3 regions of the Saccharopolyspora sp. ID03-671 genome follow, and region 3 is predicted to be linked to each of the others. Evidence: riboswitches for the same ligand, from Rfam matches in the RefSeq annotation. Region 3 holds a riboswitch; each other region holds the start of a gene.
The links. A riboswitch is a leader RNA that binds a small molecule or an ion and turns the genes downstream of it on or off. The one in region 3 is predicted to bind thiamine pyrophosphate.
Positions count from the first base shown of each region.

Region 1: it holds a riboswitch for thiamine pyrophosphate, as region 3 does, so the genes downstream of both, thiD (bifunctional hydroxymethylpyrimidine kinase/phosphomethylpyrimidine kinase) here and REH65_RS04720 (purine-cytosine permease family protein) in region 3, are expected to answer to the same signal.
Region 2: it holds a riboswitch for thiamine pyrophosphate, as region 3 does, so the genes downstream of both, thiO (glycine oxidase ThiO) here and REH65_RS04720 (purine-cytosine permease family protein) in region 3, are expected to answer to the same signal.

Region 1 is NZ_CP134054.1:2,616,127-2,623,622, reverse strand. It holds gene REH65_RS11730 (hypothetical protein) at 1-52, opposite strand, end outside; gene REH65_RS11725 (hypothetical protein) at 304-1,044, opposite strand; gene REH65_RS11720 (hypothetical protein) at 1,219-1,455, shown strand; TPP riboswitch at 1,497-1,591, shown strand; gene thiD (bifunctional hydroxymethylpyrimidine kinase/phosphomethylpyrimidine kinase) at 1,579-2,376, shown strand; gene tenA (thiaminase II) at 2,479-3,189, shown strand; gene REH65_RS11705 (hypothetical protein) at 3,411-3,671, shown strand; gene REH65_RS11700 (hypothetical protein) at 3,662-4,234, opposite strand; partial or broken gene REH65_RS11695 (polysaccharide pyruvyl transferase family protein) at 4,360-4,797, opposite strand; gene REH65_RS11690 (hypothetical protein) at 4,878-5,270, opposite strand; gene REH65_RS11685 (hypothetical protein) at 5,305-6,237, opposite strand; gene REH65_RS11680 (GNAT family N-acetyltransferase) at 6,542-7,496, shown strand, end outside.
Region 2 is NZ_CP134054.1:3,398,765-3,406,260, forward strand. It holds gene thiD (bifunctional hydroxymethylpyrimidine kinase/phosphomethylpyrimidine kinase) at 98-931, shown strand; gene REH65_RS15560 (FUSC family protein) at 1,078-3,051, shown strand; gene REH65_RS15565 (thiazole synthase) at 3,165-3,929, opposite strand; gene thiS (sulfur carrier protein ThiS) at 3,932-4,132, opposite strand; gene thiO (glycine oxidase ThiO) at 4,129-5,247, opposite strand; TPP riboswitch at 5,239-5,346, opposite strand; gene thiE (thiamine phosphate synthase) at 5,417-6,088, shown strand; gene REH65_RS15585 (alpha-lytic protease prodomain-containing protein) at 6,184-7,308, opposite strand; gene REH65_RS15590 (hypothetical protein) at 7,475-7,496, opposite strand, start outside.
Region 3 is NZ_CP134054.1:1,006,161-1,013,656, forward strand. It holds gene REH65_RS04710 (family 2B encapsulin nanocompartment shell protein) at 1-176, shown strand, start outside; gene REH65_RS04715 (family 2 encapsulin nanocompartment cargo protein polyprenyl transferase) at 194-1,237, shown strand; gene REH65_RS04720 (purine-cytosine permease family protein) at 1,304-2,626, opposite strand; TPP riboswitch at 2,617-2,730, opposite strand; partial or broken gene REH65_RS04725 (helicase HerA-like domain-containing protein) at 2,768-4,310, opposite strand; gene larE (ATP-dependent sacrificial sulfur transferase LarE) at 4,550-5,368, shown strand; gene larB (nickel pincer cofactor biosynthesis protein LarB) at 5,365-6,027, shown strand; gene larC (nickel pincer cofactor biosynthesis protein LarC) at 6,024-7,160, shown strand; gene REH65_RS04745 (xanthine dehydrogenase family protein molybdopterin-binding subunit) at 7,270-7,496, opposite strand, start outside.

The DNA of each region.
Region 1 (7,496 bases), 1.6 Mb from region 3:
GCCGTCCGGCGACGTCGCGGCAGCTGATGTGCCACTCCTGGTTGGGCCCCACAGTCCCAGCCTCCCTGTGCCGATCCGCCAGATGCGGTGAAGCGGCGCGCTGCGCGCTTCCGGTGTAGGGACGCGCCGGCCCGACGTGCATGACGGCACTGCGGCGAAATCACCTGAAAACGCTGTGAGCCATGTCCGGACCTGCGGTTCCCCGGTCGCGACCCCGGACACGACTCAGGGGCGATCCCACAACGGGAATCGCCCCTGAGCCGGTGCTGTTAGCCGGATACACCCGTCCGGTGTCAGATTTGGTCAGACCGGGCGAACCTTCAGCCCGGCTTCCTCGGCGGAGAGCACGACCGCGCCTTCGAAGTCGGCGATCGGCAGCTCGTCGCGCACCAGGCGGTGCGGTGCGTCGGAGGCCTGGACGCGGATCGTGCCGGTGGTGACCGCCTGCTCGGCCAGGTCCTGGCCGCCGAACTGCACGCTCAGCGCGTCGCCGGAGACCGTCGCGGTCAGCCAGCCGCCCTCGATGACCTGCTCGGAGCCGTCGAAGGACACGGTCAGCCGACCCTCGGCCGGGTTGTCGCCGCGGACCGCGACGTGCGAGAGCGCGACGTCCCGCTTGCCGGACTCCTCGCCGGCCAGCGCGATGACATCCCTGGTGGCCTCCTCGCCCGGCTCGGTGCCGGGCTTGGGGGTCAGCACCGGGGCGCGCAGCTGCGCGGCCAGCCGGTAGGGCTGCCACGAGCCGGCGCCGATCAGGTTGACCACCGCGCTGACCGCCACGTCGGTCAGCAGCCGGTCACTGCCCGGGGCGGGCGTGACCTCGATCGCCGGCACGTCGCGCCGGGACAGCAGTTCGCGCAGCGCTTTGGCGCGCTGACGGCTGTTGCGGTCGAATCCGCGGGTGATCGCCACCGTCCCCGATCCGGCGGCCGCGACGGCGGCCTCGGTCAGGTCCGCTAGCGGCGCCCAGATCTGCGCCGGGTCCTGAGCAGGACGCTGCCGGCGCGAGCGGGCGAAGCCTGGGGCATCGGTCGTGGTTTCCATCGCCCTCCACTTTAGTCTTCGACGAAGGGTGACCTTGCCTTCCGGTGGGGGCTTTCACGGTGTGAAATCGATCGCGATCGCACTGCTCCATCGGGGTGGCTTTTCCTGCGGGTGGGCTCATCCGCTGCGGCATTCGCCGCATCCTGACCGCTCGGCGAGGCGGGGGGCCGCGAGATGACCGAGTTGCACCTGCCGGGCGCGCGGCCCGGCCCGGACCGGTGGGTGGTCGTGCGGTGGCTGGTGCCGGACGGCAGCCGGGTGCGGGCGGGTCAGCCGCTGGCCGAGCTGCGTCCGGCCGACTCCGACGGCCCCGGGATCAGGGTGCGGGCGCTGGCCACCGGCACGGCGTGGCACCAGGTGCGGGCGGGCGAGGTGCTCAGCGTCGGCCAGGTGCTCGGGTTGATCGACTGAACCGCGCGGGGCCGGGGCTTGCCCTCGGTTGTTAGGTTGGTGCCAGTGACGCGGGGTGCCCCGGCCAGGGGCTGAGAACAGACCCGTTGAACCTGACCTAGCTCGTACTAGCGGAGGGACGTCATGGCCCCCAACGTGCTGACCATCGCCGGGACCGATCCGAGCGGCGGTGCCGGTATCCAGGCCGACCTCAAGGCCTTCTCCGCCAACGGCGCCTACGGCATGTCGGTGATCACCGCGCTGGTCGCGCAGACCACGACCGGGGTGAGCCGGGTGCAGGAGGTGCCGCCGGACTTCATCACCGACCAGCTGGTGACGCTGCTCGACGACGTCCGGGTGGACGCGGTCAAGATCGGCATGCTGGCCAACGCCGAGGTCATCCGCGCCGTCGCGGCCGTGCTGGAGCGCTACGCGCCGCGGTTCGTGGTGCTCGACCCGGTCATGGTCGCCAAGAGCGGCGACCGGCTGCTGGCGCCGGAGGCCGTCGGCGCGCTGCGCGACGTGCTGCTGCCGCGGGTGGACCTGATCACGCCGAACCTGCCGGAAGCGGCCGACCTGCTCGGCGAGTCCGAGATCGGCAGCCCCGACGAGATGCCGGCGCAGGCCGAGCGGCTGGCGGGCCTGGGCGCCAAGCAGGTGCTGCTCAAGGGCGGTCACCTGGACGGGGAGACCAGCGTCGACCTGCTCCACGGCGACGGGCTGGCCGAGTTCCTCAGCAGCGAGCGGGTGGCCACCACCAACGATCACGGCACCGGCTGCACGCTCTCGGCGGCGATCGCGGCGCTGCGCCCGCAGCGCGCGGATTGGCTGGAGGCCGTTCGCGAGGCCAAGCAGTACCTCACCGACGCGCTGCGCGCCTCGGAGCGCCTCGACGTGGGCCGCGGTCACGGTCCGGTGCACCACTTCCACCGCTGGTGGTGACAGTTTTAGCCATAATTGACCGGACATTTCGGACTTCGATCATGGACAGTTCTGGCTAGAACTGTCCGACTCCCGGACCCACCGATCTCTGCGAGGGTTTTCATGAGCACCTTGCCCGCACCGCCTGCCGGGGGTTTCTGCGCTGAGGCGTGGGACCGGACCGCCGGACTCCAGAAGGCGATCGAGGAGCACCCGTTCAACGTCGCGCTCGCCGACGGCAGCCTGCAGCGGGACGTCTTCGCCTTCTACATCGTCCAGGACGCCCGCTACCTGGTCGGCTTCGCGCAGGCGCTGTCGGCCGCGGCGGCCCGTGCCGACGACGCCGCGGACGCGGCGTTCCTGGCCGGTGCCGCGCAGGGCGCGCTGATCGAGGAGCGCCGGCTGCACGCCGGCTACGTCGCCGAGTTCGGGCTGACCGACGAGGAGATCGCCGGGATCGACACCTCGCCGACGTGCCTGGGCTACACGTCCTACCTGCGGGCCTGCGCGCTGACCGAGTCCTACCCGGTGCTGCTGGCGGCGATCCTGCCGTGCTTCTGGGTCTACCAGCACGTCGGCAGCACGATCCTCGACGCGACCGGCGCCATCGACGGTCACCCGTACAAGGCGTGGATCACCACCTACGCCGACGACGAGTTCGCCGAGGCGGTGCTGTCCGCGCGCGAGCTCACCGACAAGGTCGCGGCGCGCGCCGACGAGGCGACGCGGGAGCAGATGTTCGCCGCGTTCGCCCGCGCGACCGAGTACGAGTGGCTGTTCTGGAACAGCGCGTGGATCAAGGAGACCTGGCCGACCGCGAAATTCCTTGCCTGACAAGGAATTCGCATCTCAGTTACGCTGACGGCGGCTCATCGCGAGCGGTGGGCCGTCACCCTCTTCGGATAACACCAAAGCGTGATTCATGTTGTGATGCAGGTCACGATCTTGTGGTGTTAACGAAGCGCCCAGCACAGCGACATCCAGGGCGAAACCCCTGCTCGAGCTGGGCATTCAGGGGGCGGTCGTTCTTCAGGCGTGGATGGAGTCCCGGGGCAGTGAGTTCTCTTCTGATCGTGTTCATCGGCATGTCGGTCCCGATCCTGGCCGCCGCGCCGTTCTACATCGCCGACCGCCGGAACCAGACCGAATCCGACGAGCCCGAGAAGGCCGAGCTCGGGCCCGAGATCACCGAGGCGCCCCGGATCTGGCCGGATCCCGAGGAAGGTCCGGCGTGCGAGATCCCGGAGGCCCGCACGCCGGAGGACGCGCCCGTCCACGCGGCTCACGCCGAGCCGGACCGGGTCGCTCAGCCGTAGATGGTCCTGGCCAGCGCCGACTTGCGCTGCTGCAGCTCGCGCAGCGCGGCGGTGCTGAACCCGCCCCCGCTCGGACTCGCCGGGATCTCCAGGCCCTCGCTCAGCTGCCAGCCCGAACCGCGCTCGATCAGCGACCGGTGCTTGTTGGTGTAGTAGCCGGAGTTGATCGACACCGCGACGCCGCTCGCCCCGGCCGCGGCGGCCAGCAGGTGCAGGTGGAACCGGGTCGACAGCCACCGCTGCCCGGGCTTGGCGGGCAGGCCCTCGCGCATGATCTCGTCGAAGGCGTGGAACCGGGCTCCGGGCAGGTCGTGCTCGACGAGCGCGAAGACCTCCCGGTCGGCGCGCGGGATGCCCTCCACGAACGCCACCTGCTCGGGGTCGACCTTCCACTCGCGCAGCGTGTCGAGCAGGAAACCGGCCAGCGCCGGGACCGTCTCGTCCAGCAGGTCCGACTGCATGCAGACCATGACCTCGCGGACGTCGTCGTCCTCGGTGCGGAACAGGCCGGGCTCGACGCCGAAGAACATGTCGTCGCCGGTGGTGGAGGCGTTGACCAGCATCGCCGCCGACGGCTCGTCGCGGACGTCGACGACCTCGAACTGGTCGGCCAGGCTGCGCAGCAGCGGTTCTCCCCCGTCCGCGACGGGGAGAGGCCCTGGCCGGTCATCACCGCGCGGCCGCCGGAGCGGTGCGCGGCCGCGGCGGTGGCCGCGAGCAGGCCGATGTGGCGGGGCCAGATGCCGTTGATGAAGCCGCCGCCGATCACGTGGAACAGGTCCATCTGCCTGACCAGCTCGATGCCGGCGACCCAGCGCGGCGCCAGTCCGGGGTTGTGGATCGCGTGCTGCACGAACGCCGCCACGGCCCACGGCTCGTCCTCGGGGGCCTCCCAGCACAACCGCCAGAACGTGTCGGTGAAGCGCACGTTGGGGTGCAGGTCGGAGAGCATCACCGAGCTGGGCCCGGGGTTGGGGCAGTCGATCCAGATCTCGCTGCGCGGAGCGACCTTCGCCAGGTGCTTGAGCCACGCCGCGGCGATCAGCTCGTCGCCGTAGTTGGGGTGACCGGTGGTGGCGACGAGGTATATCCGGTGCGGGGTGTTCACCAAGGAGGCTCCAGCCATCGGTTGCGCGGTTCGTTCACGAACCTAGCAACCGGTGGGACACCCGTACCATCTTCGCACCGCACGGACTCGCGGCCGGCTCAGCCGGTCTTGCTGATCTCCGAGCGCAGGCGCTCCAGGCGGCGCTTGGAGCGGTTGAACTTGGCCTGGTAGCGGGCCTCGAAGATGTCGGTCGGGATCTCCGGCATCTCCATCGGCTCGGGCGCGCGCGGCTGCGGCGCGATCGCCTCGTCGATCTTCACCGGCTGGGTGGGCTCGCCCTCGCGGTCGGTCTTCTCGCCCTCGGAGGACGCCTCGGCCGTCGCGGTCTCCTCGCCCGGAGCCGCGGCGGCGCCCAGCGCGTGCTTGCCGCGCGGGGCCGCCTCCGGCTGCTGGGACGCTTCCGCCTTGCGGTTCGCGCGGTGGAGCAGTGGCCAGAACACCAGCGTGGCCACCGCGAGACCGCACACGAACATCAGAAACAGCATTTCCACCAGCCGCCTCCGGGGTCAGCTCTGCCGAGCGCTGTCAGTTCTGCCGCGCACCGGGAGCCTGGGCGGCTCCGTTGGTGGTGTGCTGCGGCTCGATCGGGATCGTGTAGGTCTGCACGTCATCGCGCTGCTCGGGCAGCGTGACGTGCTGGAGCCGGTGCTCGTCGGGCTCCACCGGCCCGTCGGTCTCGACGGGGCCGTCGGTCGTGCTGCGCAGGTTCGCGGCGGACTCGTCGAGGACGCGCTTGGCGCCGTCCATCGCCTGCAGCACCGAGGAGCGCAGCTCCTCCAGCCGCATCCGCTCGACGCGGATCTCCTCGAGGGCTTCGAGCCGCATCTGCTCCGACTCGGCGTCCCACTGCCCGCACTGCTTGCGGGTCTCGGCGATCAGCGAGTCGGACTCCTCCTGGGCGTCGGTGACGACCTTCTTGTACTCGTTGCGGATCTCCTGCCGCATCCGGTACTCGCGGCTGCGCTGCTCGCTGAGCTTCTGCTCGTGCTCGCGCTGCAGCTTGGCGCGCCGCGACTCGACGTCGGAGACGAGCTCGTTGCACTCGTCGCGGAGCTCGGAGGCGGCCTGCTCGGCTTCGCTGATCAGCGCGCGGGCCTCGGTCTCCGCCGTGCCGCGGATGATCTCGGCCTGGCGCTTGGCCTGATCGCGCAGGGTCTGCACCTCGTCCTCGGCGATCGCGAGCATGTTCTGCACTCGCTGCGAGGCGGCCGGCAGGCCGGTGTCGGAGGATTCGATGCTCTTGAGGCGCTGCTCGGCCTGATCCAGGCTGCGGCGGGTGTCGTCGCAGAGCTTGCGCAGGTCGTTGTTGAGCCGGACCGCTTCGTTGCGATCGATGGTGACCATGCGCAGCTGGTCTTCCAGGAGCTCGATGTGCTCGATGACCTGGTGGCGGCTGAAACCGCGGACCTGGATGTCGAAACCCGGCCGGAGCGGCACGACTGCGTCGGCGTCATCCATGGGTGATCTCCTCTCCGGACGGTAGGCCCATTCGATGCTTCGGAGAGTAGGGCGGATGTTCGGGCAACGCCCAGCGAGACACAACGATCATCACCGGATCAGGTGTTGATCAATCGTGTTGGCCGGCTTGCCGCGTCCGGAGATGTTGGCACCGATCTGTCCACAGTGCACGCCGGAATCGGGGTGATCGGCTCGCCCGGCCGTTGCCGCCGCGCGGCGATCGCCGGTGACGCTCTATCGCCCGATCAAGTGCTTAGGTTAGGCTCCGCTTACAAAGATGTTCACAGATGGAGGGGAGCGCGGCGTGTCTCACGGAGCCGACCTGGTCGGGCGACAGCACCAACGGGCCTCGGTGCTGCTGCGGCGTTGGCTGGCCGAGACGCACACGCCGGTCGCCGAAGGTCCGCTGCGGCTGACCATCGGATCGCTGTCGCTGCACGTGGACGTCGTCTACGACTCCCCGACGGGTGCGCACGGGTTCGGTTCGATCGGTGTGCTCGACGCCGAGGGCCGGACGCTGGTCTCGGCGGACCCGGCGCTGCTGGCCGCCGCCTGCTCGGCCGACGCGCGGGCGCGCTCGCGCGCCGAGTCGCCGATCAACCGGCCGGAGTCCGGCACGCTCGTCGACTGGCTGCTGGACGCCCTGCCGCGTCGCGAGGTGGATCCGCTGCCGCTGCGCGATGACCTGGTGGCCGTGGGCCGTCAGCTGTCCAACGCCGCCGAAGCCCAGCGCTGGCTGACCCGGCACGTCGAGGAGCGGCTGCTGCCGGAGGTGCTCGCGTTCGACGGCACCGACCGGGGTGGGCTCACCGCGCGGCTGCTCAGCCGGGGCGTGCTGGTCGTCATCGGCCTGCTGGGCCGGCGCGGCGTGGTGCACGAGGAGTACCTGCTGGCCGAGCTGGCCAAGCGGCTCGGCGGGATCGCCGAGCAGCACTCGCAGGTCGCCGAGCTGGTCGAGCACTGGCTGACCAGCCCGACCCTGACCGATCTCGCCGCGCTCAACGGCTCGCAGCTGCGGTACCGCGACGAGACGGGTGCGGTGCGGGTGCGGCCGGTTCCCTTCGAGCACCGCAACCCGCTGCGGCTCGACCCGCCCGCTGACGTGCCCGGGGTGCCGCTGCCGGAGCTGGGCGAGGGCTGGTCGCTGCGACCGGTGGCGATCACCGGCGAGGACGGCGGTGCGGACGTCGCGCTGGTGCACCGCTGGATGAACCGCGAGCACGTCGCGGTCAACTGGAACCAGGACTGGCCGCTGGAGC
Region 2 (7,496 bases), 2.4 Mb from region 3:
ATCTTGCGATCTGCCTGGTCATGAGCCTATCCGGAATCCTTCACACCGTCAGCAGCTAGGCGATTCCAGATCATCGGTGACACGTAGCATCTCGGGAATGCAAGAAAGCACTGCTCCGGCCACTGCGTTGACGATCGCCGGGTCGGATTCCGGTGGTAGTGCCGGGATGCACGCGGATCTGCGGACCTTCTTCGCCTGCGGGGTGCACGGGATGACCGCCGTGACGGCGGTGACCGTGCAGAACACCGTGGGTGTGACCGGGCTGGTGGAGGTGCCGCCGGAGACGGTGGCGGCACAGGTCGACGCGGTCGCCTCGGACATCGGGGTGGGCGCGGCGAAGACCGGGGTGCTGGCCTCGGCCGCCACCATCGACGCCGTCCTGGAGGCCTGCGACCGCCACGGCATCGGGAAGGGCGGGCGGACGCCGTTCGTCGTCGACCCGGTGGCCGCCTCGCGCAGCGGTGAACCGCTGCTGCGGCCCGACGCGCTCGACGCGCTGCGGTACCGGGCGTTCCCCCGGGCCACCCTGGTCACCCCGAACCTCGACGAGGTGCGGCTGCTGACCGGCATCGACGCGCGCACCCGCGACGACCTGCTGGACGCGGCGAAGGCGGTCCACGACTTCGGCCCCGAGTGGGTGCTGATCAAGAGCGGTCACCTGCCCGACGACCCCGAGTGCGTCGACCTCCTCTTCGACGGCACCGAGGCCCTCGCGCTCCCCGGACCGCGCTACGCCACCGAGCACACCCACGGCGCCGGCGACGTGTTCGCCTCGGCGATCACCGCCGCGCTGGCCAAGGGCGCCTCGATGCCCGACGCGGTGCGCGGCGGCAAGCGGTTCGTCACCCGCAGCGTCGCCGACGCCTACCCGCTGGGGTCGGGCGTGGGACCCGTGTCGACCTTCTGGCGCATCAGCCCTCGCTCGTACTGACCAATCAATAGGGTGATTCTCGCCCCCACCCTGTAACCCGATAGGTGCTACTCGTCGACATATGTTCGAGAGACGCGTAATCCCAGGGCCCGGAACCTGGAGCGCGGCGAGGGATGACAGGGGTTTGCGAGAGCGTGGCTAAAGCGGTGTTGACACGAGCGCGGGGATGGCTGGCCACCGAGGCGGGGGCGCCGGATCCCCGGCAGCGCCAGTACGCGCTGCTGGTGGTGCTCGCCGTCCTCGCCGGAACCGTCGCCGGGTGGTTCTTCGAGGTGCAGACCCCGATGCTGCTCGGGGCGCTGACGACCGTGCTGGCGCTGACCGCCACCAGCGGTCAGGCGCTGCGCTCCGACCTGCGCCGGTTCATGTGGCTCACGCCCGCGCTGGTGCTGATGATGGCCGTCGGCCCGATGCTGACCAAGGTGCCGGTGCTGGCCGGGCTCGCCGTCGCCCTCGTGGTGTTCGGCACCGGGATGCTGCCCGCGCTCGGCGAGCACTACCGGATCGGCGGGCAGATCTTCGCGGCGGCGACGCTGGTGACCACCACGACCGGCATCGGCAACGATCAGCCGTTCCTGGTGCTGCTGGCCTCCACCCTCGCGGGCGGGCTGTTCGCGCTGCTGCTGCGGGTGATCGTCGGGCTCGGCGACCCCGGCCACGCGACCCGCGTCGCCGTGGCGCGCACCCTGCTCACCCCCGGTCCCGGCGTGCTCGAAGGGGCCGCGGCCGCGTGGCGCGCCGACGGTTCCAGCACCTGGCTCGGACAGGTGCTGGCGGGTTCGGCCCGGTTCCGGGCGGCCCGCGAGACGCTGCTCGCGCAGGCCCAGCAGAGCGACCGGATCGAGGCCGAGCGGCTGCGCGAGATCGTCGCCGAAGCCGACAAGGTCGCCGCCGAGCTCGCCCGCGCCGTCCGCTCCCGCGCCTGCACCGGCCTGCCGATGGCGGCCCGCCGCGACCCGGCGCAGATGGTCGTCGCCCGGGGCGGCAGGCAGGACCTGCCCGACGCGGTCGCGGGCGTGAACCAGGGCCTGGACCGGATCCGCGCGGCCGTCGTCAACCGGGACGAGACCCCGGTGCCGCCCGCCGAGGAGGGTGCGCTGAAGGAGCGGCTGATGGGCGCGGTCCGCGCGCACCTGTCGTTCCGGTCCTCGCTGTTCCGGCACGCGCTGCGCTGCACGCTGGCCGTCGCGGTCGGCATGGTGATCGTGCTGCTGATGCGCGACCCGTCGGCGTCGAGCCTGCTGCTCGCGCTCTACGTGGTGCTGGCGCCGGCCGCGCGCGACAGCATGACCGGTGCCCTGGAGCGCACCGGCGGCGCGGTGCTGGGCGTGACCGCCCTGGCCATCCTGATCACCCTGCTGCCCGGGGCCTACCTGCTGGTTCCGCTGGTCATCGGCGGGATGCTGCTGAACATGCCGCGGCTGCGCGCCGAGTACCAGGTGGTGCTGGGCTGCCTGATCGTGATCACCGTCGTGGACCAGGCGATGACGCTGGACCGACCGCTGGTCAACGTCGGCATCAGCTTCGCCGCCAACACCGCGGTCGGCGCGGCGATCGCGCTGATCGTCGGCTACGTGAGCTACCTGGTGCTGCCCAGCAGCATCGTCCCGGACGTGCGGGGCGCGGTCCGCTCCACCGTCTGGTCGGTCTCGGAACTGCTGCGCAGCGTCCGCGCCTCCGGTCAGGGCGCGGACCTGCCGAAGGCGCTGCAGGCCGCGAACGTGCTCGCGCTGCGCCGCACCCAGGACCTGCTGGGGATGCCGGCTCTGCTGGACGGCACCGGCGAGGAGACCGACGACAACCACGCCACCCGCGCCGCCGCGATCGCCCTGGACGCGCTGCGCCAGGACGTCTCCACGCTGGCCTTCCGGCCCGCCGAGGAGCGCAAGGTCGCGGTCCCCGCGCTGCGCTCGGTCGACGACCTGCTGGGCGGCAAGTCCACGGCGAAGATCCCCGACATCCCGGCGGGCGGCGCCCCGGCCTCCGAGCTGCTGGCGAGCTCCCTGGTGGAGAACGCCCTGCACGCCCGCCAGGCCATCGACCGCACCTTCGGCTACGACAACCCGTGGAAGAGCTACACGATCAGCTTCGTCCGCCCCGAACGCCTCCACATCCGCTGAGCCGAACCGCGGCGGGTCGCCCGGAGCTCGGGCAAGGACGGGTTTTCGGTGAGAATCGCCCGGGATTCGGTGGTCCGAACCCCGGGCGATTCTCGCTAGAACCGTCCTCTGCCCTAGCCCATCGGGGTACCGGGGCTGGAGGCTTGGGCCCAGAAGCGCTGGGGGATGCGGCCCGCTTGGGAGGCGAGGCGGCCCGCTTCGACCGCCGAGCGCATGGCCGTGGCCATCCGCTCCGGGTCCTGGGCCCGGGTGACCGCGGTGGCAAGGAGGACCGCGGAGCAGCCGAGCTCCATCGCCAGAGCCGCGTCGGAGGCCGTGCCGATGCCCGCGTCGAGGACGATCGGGACGTTCGCCCGGGAGACGATCATCTCGATGTTGTGCGGGTTGCGGATGCCCAGGCCGGTGCCGATCGGCGAGCCCAGCGGCATGACCGCCGCGCAGCCGACCTCCTCCAGCTTCAGCGCCAGCACCGGGTCGTCGTTGGTGTAGGCCAGGACGACGAAGCCCTGGTCCACCAGCTGCTCGGCGGCGTCGAGGAGCTCCACCGGGTCGGGCAGGAGGGTGTCCTCGTCGGCCACCACCTCCAGCTTGACCCAGTTGGTCTCCAGCGCTTCGCGGGCCAGCTGGGCGGTGAGCACCGCTTCGGCCGCGGTGCGGCAGCCCGCGGTGTTGGGCAGCGCCTCGATGCCCAGCTTGCGCAGCAGGTCGAGCACGCCGGTGCCGCCGCCCGCGTCGGCGCGACGCATCGCGACGGTGGTCAGCTCCGTGCCGGACGCGATCAGCGCGCGCTCCAGGACCGCGAGGTTGGTGGCCCCGCCGGTCCCGGTGATCAGACGCGAACCGAACTCACGACCGGCGATCACCAATGGGTCGTCCACGGTCACCCTCCTTGCACTGCGGTGAGGACTTCGATGCTGGCGTCGGCGTGCACCGCCGTGCCCCGCCAGGACGCGCGCGGCACCACCGCGCCGTCCAGGGCCACGGCCACGCCTCGTTCCGGCACGCCGAAGTCGTCCAGAACCGACGCGAGCGTGGCGTCGGCGGCGACCTCCCGCGCCTCGCCGTTGATCACGACGTTCACTGCTGCCCTCCCAAACGACTCGGATCGGTGGCCTTGATGAGCGCGCCGGGCTCGTCCCCGCGCAGCAGCGCCAGCACCGCGTCGGCGGTGACCGGCGTGAGCAGGAACCCGCCCCGGTGATGTCCGGTGGCGGCCAGCACCCCGGGTTCCAGCCAGCCGATGAGCGGCAGGTTGTCGGCGGTGCTCGGGCGCAACCCTGCGGTGGCCTCGACCAGCGCGTACTCGGCGATGCCCGGCATCACGGTCTCGGCGTCGGAGAGCAGGTCGCGGACGCCGCCGACGGTGACCTCGGTGTCGAAGCCGACCTCGTGCTGGGTGGCGCCGAGCACCACTCCCCCGTCGTCGCGCGGCACCAGGTAGCAGGGCCTGCCGCGCACCGGGCCGCGCACGGTGCGCACCGGCGGCGGCAGCGCGGTGGCGCGGCGCCGCAGCCGCAGGATCTCGCCCTTGACCGGGCGGATCTTGCCGGACAGCGCGGGGTGCAGATCTCCGGAGCGCACGCCCGCGGAGATCACCGCGACGTCGCACTCCAGCTCGGAGTCGGCCAGTTCCACGGCACCGGACCGGACCCGCTCGGCGCGCTCGGCGACGAACTCCACGCCCGCCGCCTTCGCCGCCGCCTGCAGCGCGGTCAGCGCGAGCCGGTTGTCCACCGCGAGATCACCGGGGATCTCCAGCCCGCCGCGCACCGCGGGGCCCAGCGCGGGTTCGCGCTTGCGGAGCTCGCGGCCGGTCAGCCGGGTGACGCTGCGGCCGAGCCCGGCCAGGTACCCGGCGACGGTGTCGAGCTCGCCGCGGTCGGCGCCGTCGACGCCGATCATCAACGTGCCCTCGGTGCGCAGCCCGGACGGCAGTCCGGCGGCGCGCGCGAGCTCGTCGGCGAAGCCGGGCCAGCGGTCCAGCGACGTCGTGCCGAGTTCGAGCAGTTCCTCCTCGCCGGGCCACGCCTCGGCCAAGGGGGCGAGCATCCCGCCCGCCACGTGCGATGCGCCGGAGGCGGGGGCCGGATCGACCAGGCTCACCCGGTTCCCGGCCTCGGCGGCGCGCCAGGCCACCGACAGGCCGACGACTCCGCCGCCCACCACGACGACATGATCGGTTCGTTTCCCAGACAACTCCACGCTCCCTGCGCCGGCATGACCCGGATCAGGTTCGACGGTCGGAGCCCTGCGCTCCCTCTCAGCCCGGTCCGCCGGGCTCCCGTGCTCACCGCCCACCACACTACCCGTCCGCAGATCACGACGTCAGAGGTTGGTTGGGCCCGCCCTCCTCTAGGCTGGGGGCATGCCTGGTTTGGACGGCTTCGGGATTCGCGCTCGCCTCGCCGAGGCGAAGTTGTACTTGTGCACCGGCGCTCGGAGCGAGCGGGGTGATCTCGCGGAGTTCGTCGACGCCGCCCTGGAGGGCGGGGTGGACATCATCCAGCTCCGGGACAAGGGCCCGAACGGCGCTCCGCTGGAGGCTCGCCAGGAGCTCGCGGCGCTGGAGGTGCTGGCGGAGGCGTGCGTCCGGCACGGGGCGCTGCTGGCGGTCAACGACCGCGCCGACGTGGCGCTCGCGGCCGAGGCCGACGTGCTGCACCTGGGCCAGGACGACCTGCCGGTGGAGCTCGCCCGCCGCGTCGTCGGCGACCAGGTGGTGATCGGCCGCTCCACGCACGACATCGCGCAGGCGGACTCGGCGGCCACCGAGGCGGGTGTGGACTACTTCTGCACCGGCCCGGTGTGGACGACGCCGACGAAGCCCGGGCGTCCGGCCGCGGGCATCGACCTGGTCCGGCACGCGGCCGAGCACCGCGGCCACGGTCGCCCGTGGTTCGCCATCGGCGGCATCGGGCTCGACAACGTCGACGAGGCCGTCGAGGCCGGTGCCGAGCGGATCGTGGTGGTCCGCGCGATCACCGAGGCCGAGGACCCCGCCGCGGCGGCGCGCGAGCTGCGGTCGCGACTTCCCTGACACGACGACCCCCGGGACTGGTCCCGGGGGTCGTGTCAGTTTTCATGAGAACTTCCCCCACCCACGACAGAAGCCGTGAGCGGGGAAGTCTCAGATCACTGGGTCAGCAGGGAGACGCCGTAGGCGGACAGGGCCTCGCCGACCGGCTGGAAGTAGGTCGTGCCACCGCTGCTGCAGTCGCCCGAACCACCCGAGGTCATGCCCTGGGCCTGGTCGCCCGAGATGAACGAGCCACCGGAGTCGCCCGGCTCGGCGCAGACGTCGGTGCGGGTCAGGCCCTCGACCGTGCCCTGCTCGTACTGCACGGACTGGTTCTTGGCCTCGACGGTGCCGCAGTGCCAGCCGGTGGTGGAACCCGAGCGGCAGATCGAGGCGCCCTCGGCGGCCTCGGACGACCCGGCGACGGCCTGGGTGCCGCCCTGGTAGTTGTTCACCGCGGGCTGCGGGGTGTCGTCGTCGCCGACGGAGATGTAGGAGTAGTCGTCACCCGGGAAGGACGAGCCCTCGAAGGTGCCGCTGGGCTCGGTGGTGGTGTCGCCGGCGCCACCGCAGTGGCCTGCCGAGACGAAACCGCCGTCAACGGCGAAGCCGACGGAGCAGCGGGCACCGCTGCCGATGTAGTAGGCGTTGCCGCCGACCACGTCCATCAGCGTCTTCGGCTGCTCCTGCGACTCGACGATCTTCACCGCGCCGTCGGGAGCGCCCGCGGCCTGCGCGAACTGCGCGGCCTCGGCGGCGGCACCCGGCTTGACCGTGACGACGACCGCGTTCTGCCGGTTGCTGGTGTACCAGCCGGTGACGCTCTGCGGGGCCTGCGCCTTGCCCGCGTTGAGGCCGTCGATGACGCCGGTGAGCTGCTGGGCGCTGAAGGCGACCTGGCGGACCTCGGCCCCGGCGGCGCGGACCTGCTCGGAGCGGGCCGCGTCGGTCACGCCGACGACGAGCTTGCCGGTCGCGGAGTCGAAGTAGGCGCCGCCGAAGGCGTCGGCTAACGCGCCGCGCAGGGTGCTCTCGGTGCGCTGGGCCGCGGATTCGAGGTGGAGCCGGTCGAGGGCCTGCGCCTCGGTGAGGCCCAGGTCGCGCTGCATGGCCTCCAGCAACGTGCCCGCCACCGGAACGGCGGTCGGCGCGGTGGCGGTGGCCGGCACGGTGAGCGCGGCGACCGTGCCCGCGGTGACCAGAACGGTCCCGGCAATGCGAGCCGCGAGTCTACGTTTCATCTCGTGTCTCCCTTGTAGTGACCTGATCTCTCAAGGCCCCGTCGCCGGTCCAGTATCAGATCCTCTCAGGGAAATCACATCCAGCTTTTAGCGCAATGTGCGCAAAACAACTCCCCTTTCATCGGAGATCACCGACAGAATGGCGGCGTTTCACCGTTTTTCGCATTTATCCGAGCGGGAGTCCCGGC
Region 3 (7,496 bases):
TGGTCGGTCTGCGCCAGACCGGGATCGCCGAGGAGCAGGAGCTGGGGATCTCCGTGAGGTTCTCCGGGATCAACGATCAGGCGGTGCTGTCCTACCTCGTCAGCGCCTACTTCTCGGCCGCAGTGCTGGTCCCGGACGCGCTCGGCGTCCTGGAGAACGTCGAAATCACCCGCTGAGCGAAGGGAGTGCGGAGATGACCGCGATGCAGCAGGACGCGAACCGCGCCGGTCAGGCATTCGAGGCGCTGACCAGCAGCCGGACGATGGTCGAACCGGCGCTGCGGGCGGCGGTGGACCGGCTCCCGGACCGGATGCGGCAGGTCGCCGGTTACCACATGGGCTGGCTCGACGAGCGCGGCGACCCGGTGCGCGCGGACCGGGGCAAGGCGATGCGCCCGGCGATGGTGCTGCTCAGCGCCTCGGCGGTGGGCGGCGATCCGGCCGACGCGGTGCCGGCCGCGGTGGCGGTGGAGCTGGCGCACAACTTCTCGCTGCTGCACGACGACGTGATGGACGGTGACGTCACGCGGCGGCACCGGCCCACGGCCTGGACGGTGTTCGGCAACGCCACCGCGATCCTGGCCGGGGACGCGTTGCTGTCGCTGGCGGCCGACGTGCTCGCCTCCTCCCGGCACCCGGAGTCCTCCGGCGCGGTGCGGATGCTCAGCAGCGCGGTGCTGGGGCTCATCGACGGGCAGAACGCGGACCTGGAGTTCGAGACCCGCGCGGACGTGGGCGTGGCCGAGTGCCAGCGGATGGCGCGCGACAAGACCGGTGCGCTGCTGGGCTGCGCGTGCGCGCTCGGCGCGCTCTACGGCGGCGGGTCGCCGGAGCAGATCACCCGGATGCGCAGCTTCGGCGAGCGGCTGGGCCTGGCGTTCCAGCACATCGACGACCTGCTGGGCATCTGGGGCGATCCGGCGATGACCGGCAAACCGGTGTTCTCCGACCTGCGGACGCGCAAGAAGACGCTGCCGGTGGTCTCGGCCCTGACCTCGGGCACCAACGCGGGTCAGCGGTTGGCCTCGCTGTACTACCGGGAGCAGCCGCTGATCAGCGGTGAGCTGGCCCAGGCCGCGGAGCTGGTGACGTTGGCGGGCGGCAAGGCGTGGAGCCAGGCGCAGGCCGACGAGCTGCTGGCCGCGGCGCTGTCGGATCTCCGCAAGGCCGAGCCGGACGAGGAGGCGGCGGCGGGTCTGACGGCGCTCGCCCACCTGGTGGCACGCCGGGACCACTGATCCCGGCGGTCCGGAACGACGGCTCCGGCCCCACGGCCCCTTCTGGCCGGAGCCGTCCCCGGACGATCAGTCGCGGTGGCGGCGGGCGAACAGGCCGATGACTCCCGCCGCCACCGCGGAGATCACGAACGAGGTCAGCGCGGCGCTCATCCAGGTCGGCACGGTGAACCCGACGGCCTCGCGGGCGCTGGTCCACAGCTGGGTCCACCAGCCGAGCTCACCCGGGTTGATCAGCTGGAACGTCGCGAAGCCCAGCAGCCAGGCCACGAGCATGCCCCAGCGCGAGGGCGCTTCGGCGGAGACGTCCCACTCGCGGTTGCGGGCGTTGTGGAAGTAGTCCACGGCCAGCACGCCGAACATCGGCACGAACACCGAACCGATCAGCAGCAGGAAGTTGGAGAACTGCTCGATGTCCATCGTTAGCGCCGCCAGCGTGCTGATCGCGCCGACGATCAGGCTCAGCACGCGGCGATCGGTGCTGGGGCGCAGGTTCTGGATGGACACCGCGGTGGAGTAGGTGTCGGCGAAGGACTGGTCGACCTCGCGCAGCACCAGAACCGCGAAGAACAGCACGCCCAGCGGCGCGGCCAGCAGCGGGTCGAACGCCTTGTCGCCGTCGAAGCCGACCAGCGCCAGGCCGAGCAGGCCCAGCAGGTAGCAGGCGATCTGGGTGATCGAGTAACCGACGGTCGCGGCGGTGAACGCGCCACCCGCGGAGCGGGAGTGCCGCGAGTAGTCCGAGGCGACCGGCAACCAGGACACCGCCACGGCCAGCGCCGCGTCCGCGCCCGGCCAGAAGCCCTCCCACGAGCCCTCGTGCATCGGCGGCAGCGGTTTCATCAGCAGCTGCACGAAGAAGTAGACCATCGCGATGAGCACGGCGACGCTGACGTAGCGGCGCAGCAGTCGCAGCGCGCCGAGCGGGCGCAGCGTCAACGCGGTGGTGATCACCCCGGCGATGAGCACGTACAGCCACTGCGGGCCGCCGCCGAACAGCGCCTCGGCCCCCTGGGCGATCACCAGCAGTTCGAAGGTGCCCCAGCCGACCAGCTGCAGGATGTTGAGCGCGGTCGGCACGTAGGACAGGCGGGTGCCGAACAGGCCCCGCAGCAGCATCATCGCGGGAGCGCCGGTGCGCGCGCCCGGGATGGCTGCGATGCCGACCATGATGCTGCCGAGCACGGTGCCGACGACGGTCGCGGTGACCGCCGCGGCGAACGACAGCTGCGGCACTCCGGCCGGTGCGAGCACCGCCAGCGCGCCGCTGAAGCCCAGCAGGCTCACGCCGAGGTTGCCCCAGAACGCGCCCTGGTCGAGCACTCCCAGGGTTTTCGGCGCCGGTTCGTCCAGGGTGTTCGGAACTTCGGACAGCGCGACGTCATGCGTCATCGACAGCTCCCTACGCCGGCATTATCCGGACAGGTTCTGCGGTCGGTGGCGCGCGATCTGCCACCCTCTCAGCCCGGTGCGCCCGAGCTCCCGCGTGGATAAGTCGAGCAGACCCTACCTGATCGGGTGACGCGTTGTCCGTCAGTGCCTCCGGTTCCCGAACAACCCCCGGGTGACCTCGCGGCCCACGGCGCTGGCGGCGGAGCGGAAGAACGAGCGCACGGCGGGGTTCTCCATCGCCTTCTGGAACATCCCGGCCTCCTCGCGCTCCCGCTGTTCCGGCACCTCCCCGTCGGGTGCGGAGGCCGGCGCTCCGGTCCGCCCGGCGGAGGGTTCGGCGACCTTCTCGGCGAGCTTCTCGTAGGCCGACTCGCGATCGATCGTCTCGGCGTACTTGGCGTGCAGGTCCGAGGACTGCGCCGCCTCCCGCACGGCGTCCTCGCCGATGCTGCCCATCAACGAGCGCGGGGGCCGCAGCCGCGTCCAGGCCACCGGCGTCGGCGCACCGGTCTCGGACAGCACGGTCACGATGGCCTCGCCGATGCCGAGGGTGGTGAGCGCCTGGTCGAGCCGGTAGTGCTCGGTGGTCGGGTAGGTCTTGACGGTGCGGGCGAGCGCCTTCTGGTCCTCGGGGGTGAAGGCGCGGATGGCGTGCTGGATGCGCGCACCGAGCTGGGACAGCACCGGGTTGGGCAGGTCGGTGGGCAGCTGGGTGTCAGAAGAAGACGCCGACGCCCTTGGAGCGGATGAGCTTCACGGTCTGCTCGATGCGGTCCAGGAACGCCTTGGAGGCGTCGTTGAACAGCAGGTGCGCCTCGTCGAAGAAGAACACGAGCTTGGGCCGGTCCAGGTCGCCGGCCTCGGGCAGTTCCTCGAACAGCTCGGCCAGCAGCCACATCAGGAAGGTGGAGAACAGCACCGGGTTGGCCTGCACGTCGTCGAGTTCGAGCAGGTTGACCACGCCCTTGCCCTCGACCTGCCGCAGCAGGTCGGAGACGTCGAGCTCCGGTTCGCCGAAGAACTCGTCGCCGCCCTGGGCCTCCAGGTTCGCCAGCGCGCGCAGGATCACCCCGGCGCTGGCCGCCGAGACACCGCCGATGCCCTTGAGGTCCTCCTTGCCCTCGTCGCTGGTGAGGTACTGGATGACCGAGCGCAGGTCCTTGGTGTCCAGCAGCGCCAGGCCGCGCTGGTCGGCCCAGTGGAAGATCAGACCGAGGGTGGATTCCTGGGTGGCGTTGAGCCCGAGCACCTTCGACAGCAGCAGCGGACCGAAGCTGGTGATCGACGCCCGGATCGGCACGCCGCGCCCGCCGGTGCCCAGCGACAGGAACTGCGCCGGGTAGGACGAGGCCTGCCAGTCGTCTCCGACGTCCTGGGCGCGGGCGGCGAGCTTCTCCCCGCCCTCCCCCGGCCGGGCCAGGCCCGACAGGTCGCCCTTGATGTCGGCGAGCACCACCGGGACCCCGGCTTCGGAGAGCTGCTCGGCCAGCAGCTGCAGCGTCTTGGTCTTGCCCGTGCCGGTGGCCCCGGCGACCAGGCCGTGCCGGTTGAGGGTCGCCAGCGGGATCCGCACGGCGGCCTGGGCATCGGCCTCGTTGTCGATGACGACCGCGCCGAGGTCGACGGCGGCGCCCCCGGTGTCGTATCCGGACGCGATCTGCTGGGCAGCGCTGTTGTCGGTCACCGCAGTCTCCTCCCGTCGGCACGTTCCTCTCGGAAGGTAGGTCGATAACGCCACCTTCCCCGGGAGAGCCACTCGGTCGGGGGACACGTGGGCGAGTCCGGCACTAGCACTCCGAACAGGGCCCCAACAGGCTCGTTGACCACCGGAAAGATCTCGTTCGCGGGCATGGGACGCATCGCCCGCACGAGTTAAGGTCTGGTCAGACCACCTGGGTACCGCCGTGCGTGAGGAGTGAGGTCGTGACCGGTTTGGACCGCCTGCGGGCTCGTGTCGGCACCGAGGAAGCCCTGGTCGTGGCGTTCTCCGGTGGCGTGGACTCGGCGCTGCTGGCCGTGGTGGCGCACCAGGTTCTGGGCTCGCGGATGCTCGCGGTCACCGCCGTGTCGCCGAGCCTGGCCGCCGAGGAGCGCAGGCAGGCGAAGCGCTTCGCGCGCGAGCGCGGTTTCGCCCACGTCGAGGTCTGCACCGACGAGGCCGACCGCCCGGAGTACGCGGCCAACGACGGAAACCGCTGCTACCACTGCAAGTCCGCGCTCTTCGACGCGCTGGAACCGCTGGCGGCGACGATGGGCGCGCGCATCGCGCTGGGCACCAATGTGGACGACCTGGGCGATCACCGGCCGGGCCAGCGGGCGGCGGCGCACCGGGGCGCGGTCGCTCCGATGGTCGACGCGGGGTTGACCAAGGACGAGGTGCGCGAGGCCAGCGCCGCGCTCGGACTGTCCACTGCGGACAAACCAGCGGCGGCGTGCCTGGCCTCCCGCGTCGCCTACGGCGATCCGGTGACGCCGGAGGTGCTGGCCCGGATCGAGCGCGCCGAGGCCGCCGTCCACGACCTCGGGTTCCCGGTGTGCCGGGTCCGGGCGCACGGGCAGGGCACGGTGGCGCGCCTGGAGGTGCCGTCCGAGGACATCGACCGCGCTGCCGCGCTGCACGCCGAGCTCGATGCCGCCGGCCGGGACGCGGGTTTCGACTTCTGCGCGCTGGACATGGCGGGCTTCACCAGCGGCCGGATGAACGTGCTGCTGCCGCTGCTTCCCACCCGGACCGCGTCATGACGGGCTTCACCGATCTCGGCTACGCCCGCGTCGACACCGACCGCGAGTCACGCCAGGGCCTGCCCGAGGTCGTCTACGGCCCGGGCAAGCGCCCGGAGGAGATCACCGGCATCGTCACCGAACTGCTGGCGCGCGGCACCGGCCCGGTGCTGGTCACCCGGGTCGACCCGGAGGTCGCCGAGCAGGTGCGGGTTCCCGGCGGCGACTACGACGAGACGGCCCGGCTGCTGGTCTGGCGGCCCGCCGCGGACCGGGGCTTCCGGGTGTGCGTGGCCACCGCGGGCACCTCGGACTGGCCGGTCGCGGCCGAGGCCGAGGCGGTCGCGTCGGCGATCGGCCTGCGCACGCACGTGATCCGCGACGTGGGCGTGGCCGGCATCCACCGGCTGCTGGCGGCGAGCGAGGACCTGCGGGCGGCCGATGCGGTCATCGTGGTCGCGGGCATGGAGGGCGCGCTGGCCAGCGCCGTGGGCGGGCTGGTGGCCTGCCCGGTGATCGCGGTGCCGACCTCGACCGGCTACGGCGCCTCGCTGGAGGGCGTGACGGCGCTTCTGGCGATGCTGACCTCCTGCGCCGCCGGGCTGACGGTGGTCAACATCGATTCGGGCTTCTCCGCCGCGATGGCCGCGCACCGACTGGCCGCGGTGGCGCGGCGATGATCCTCTGGCTCAACCCGGCGACCGGCGTGTCCGGGGACATGCTGCTGGGCGCGCTGCTCGGCCTCGGAGCGCGGCTGGGCGCGGTGCGCTCGGCGATCGCCGCCACCGGCCTGACGGGCTGGTCGCTGGCGGCCGAGCAGGTGCAGGTCGACGGGATCGCCGCGACCAGGGCCGTCGTGGAGGTCGACGACGACGCGCCGGAGCGCCACGCCGCCGAGCTCCTCGACCTGGTCTCCCGGGCCCAACCGGAACCCGTTGCCGCCGTCGCGGTTTCGGCGATCCGGGCGATCGCGGAGGCGGAAGGGGCGCTGCACGACCGGGATCCCGCCGAGGTGCACCTGCACGAGGTCGGCGGGCTCGACACGGTCGTGGACGCCGTCGGCGTGGCCGCGGCGCTGCACGACCTGGCGATCACCGAGGTGCACTCCGCCCCGATCGCGCTGGGTTCGGGCACCGTGACCTGCGCGCACGGCGTGCTGCCGGCCCCGGCTCCCGCGACGCTGCGGCTGCTGGCGGGCGCGGCCGTCGTGGGCGCCGACCTGCCCGGCGAGACGGTCACCCCGACGGGAGCCGCGCTGGTCTCGGCGATGGGCGTGCGGTTCACCCCTCCCCCGGCGATGACGCTGGGCGCCACCGCCTACGGCGCGGGTACCAAGCGCTTCCCGCAGCGGCCCAACGTGCTCTCGGCGTCGCTGGGCTCGCCGCGGGCCGGAGCGGAGACGATGGTCGTGGTGGAGTGCACCGTCGACGACGTCACCGGAGAAACGCTGGGCCACGTCGTGCAGCGGCTGCTCGAATCCGGCGCCGCCGACGCGTGGACCAGCCCGGCGACGATGAAGAAGTCCCGCCCGGCCCACGTCCTGCACGTGCTGTGCGCGCCGGGCCGGGAGGCGGCGCTGAGCGAGATCGTGCTGACCGAGACCGGCGCGCTCGGGCTGCGCCGCCACGAGGTCCAGCGCACGGTCCTGCCCCGCCGCACCACGACGGTGGACGTGGGTGGCCACGCGATCCGCGTCAAGCACGGCCCGCACCGGGCCAAGCCCGAGCACGACGACGTGGCGACCGCCGCCCGAGCCCTCGGACTGCCGTTGCGCACCGTCGCCGAGATGGCGCTGAACGCCGCCCGCGAGTAGTCCCGGGCCCGCCTGGTGTCCCCCGGTCGAGCGGCGTCCCGGTCGAGCGGCGGCGTCCCGGCGCGGGCCTCCGCCGACACCCCGCGCGAGGCTCCAGTCCAGCGGTGATTCAGATCCGGCCGAGGAGCTTGTCCGGGGTGAGGGGCAGGTCTCGGACGCGGGCGCCGGTGGCGTGGTGCACGGCGTTGTCGATGGCGGCCGCGGTGCCGCAGATGCCGATCTCGCCGATGCCCTTGGTGCCCATCGGGTTGACGTGGGGGTCGTCCTCGTCGATCCAGTCGACCTCGATGTCGCCGACGTCGGCGCAGGACGCGACGTGGTACTGCGCCATGTCCC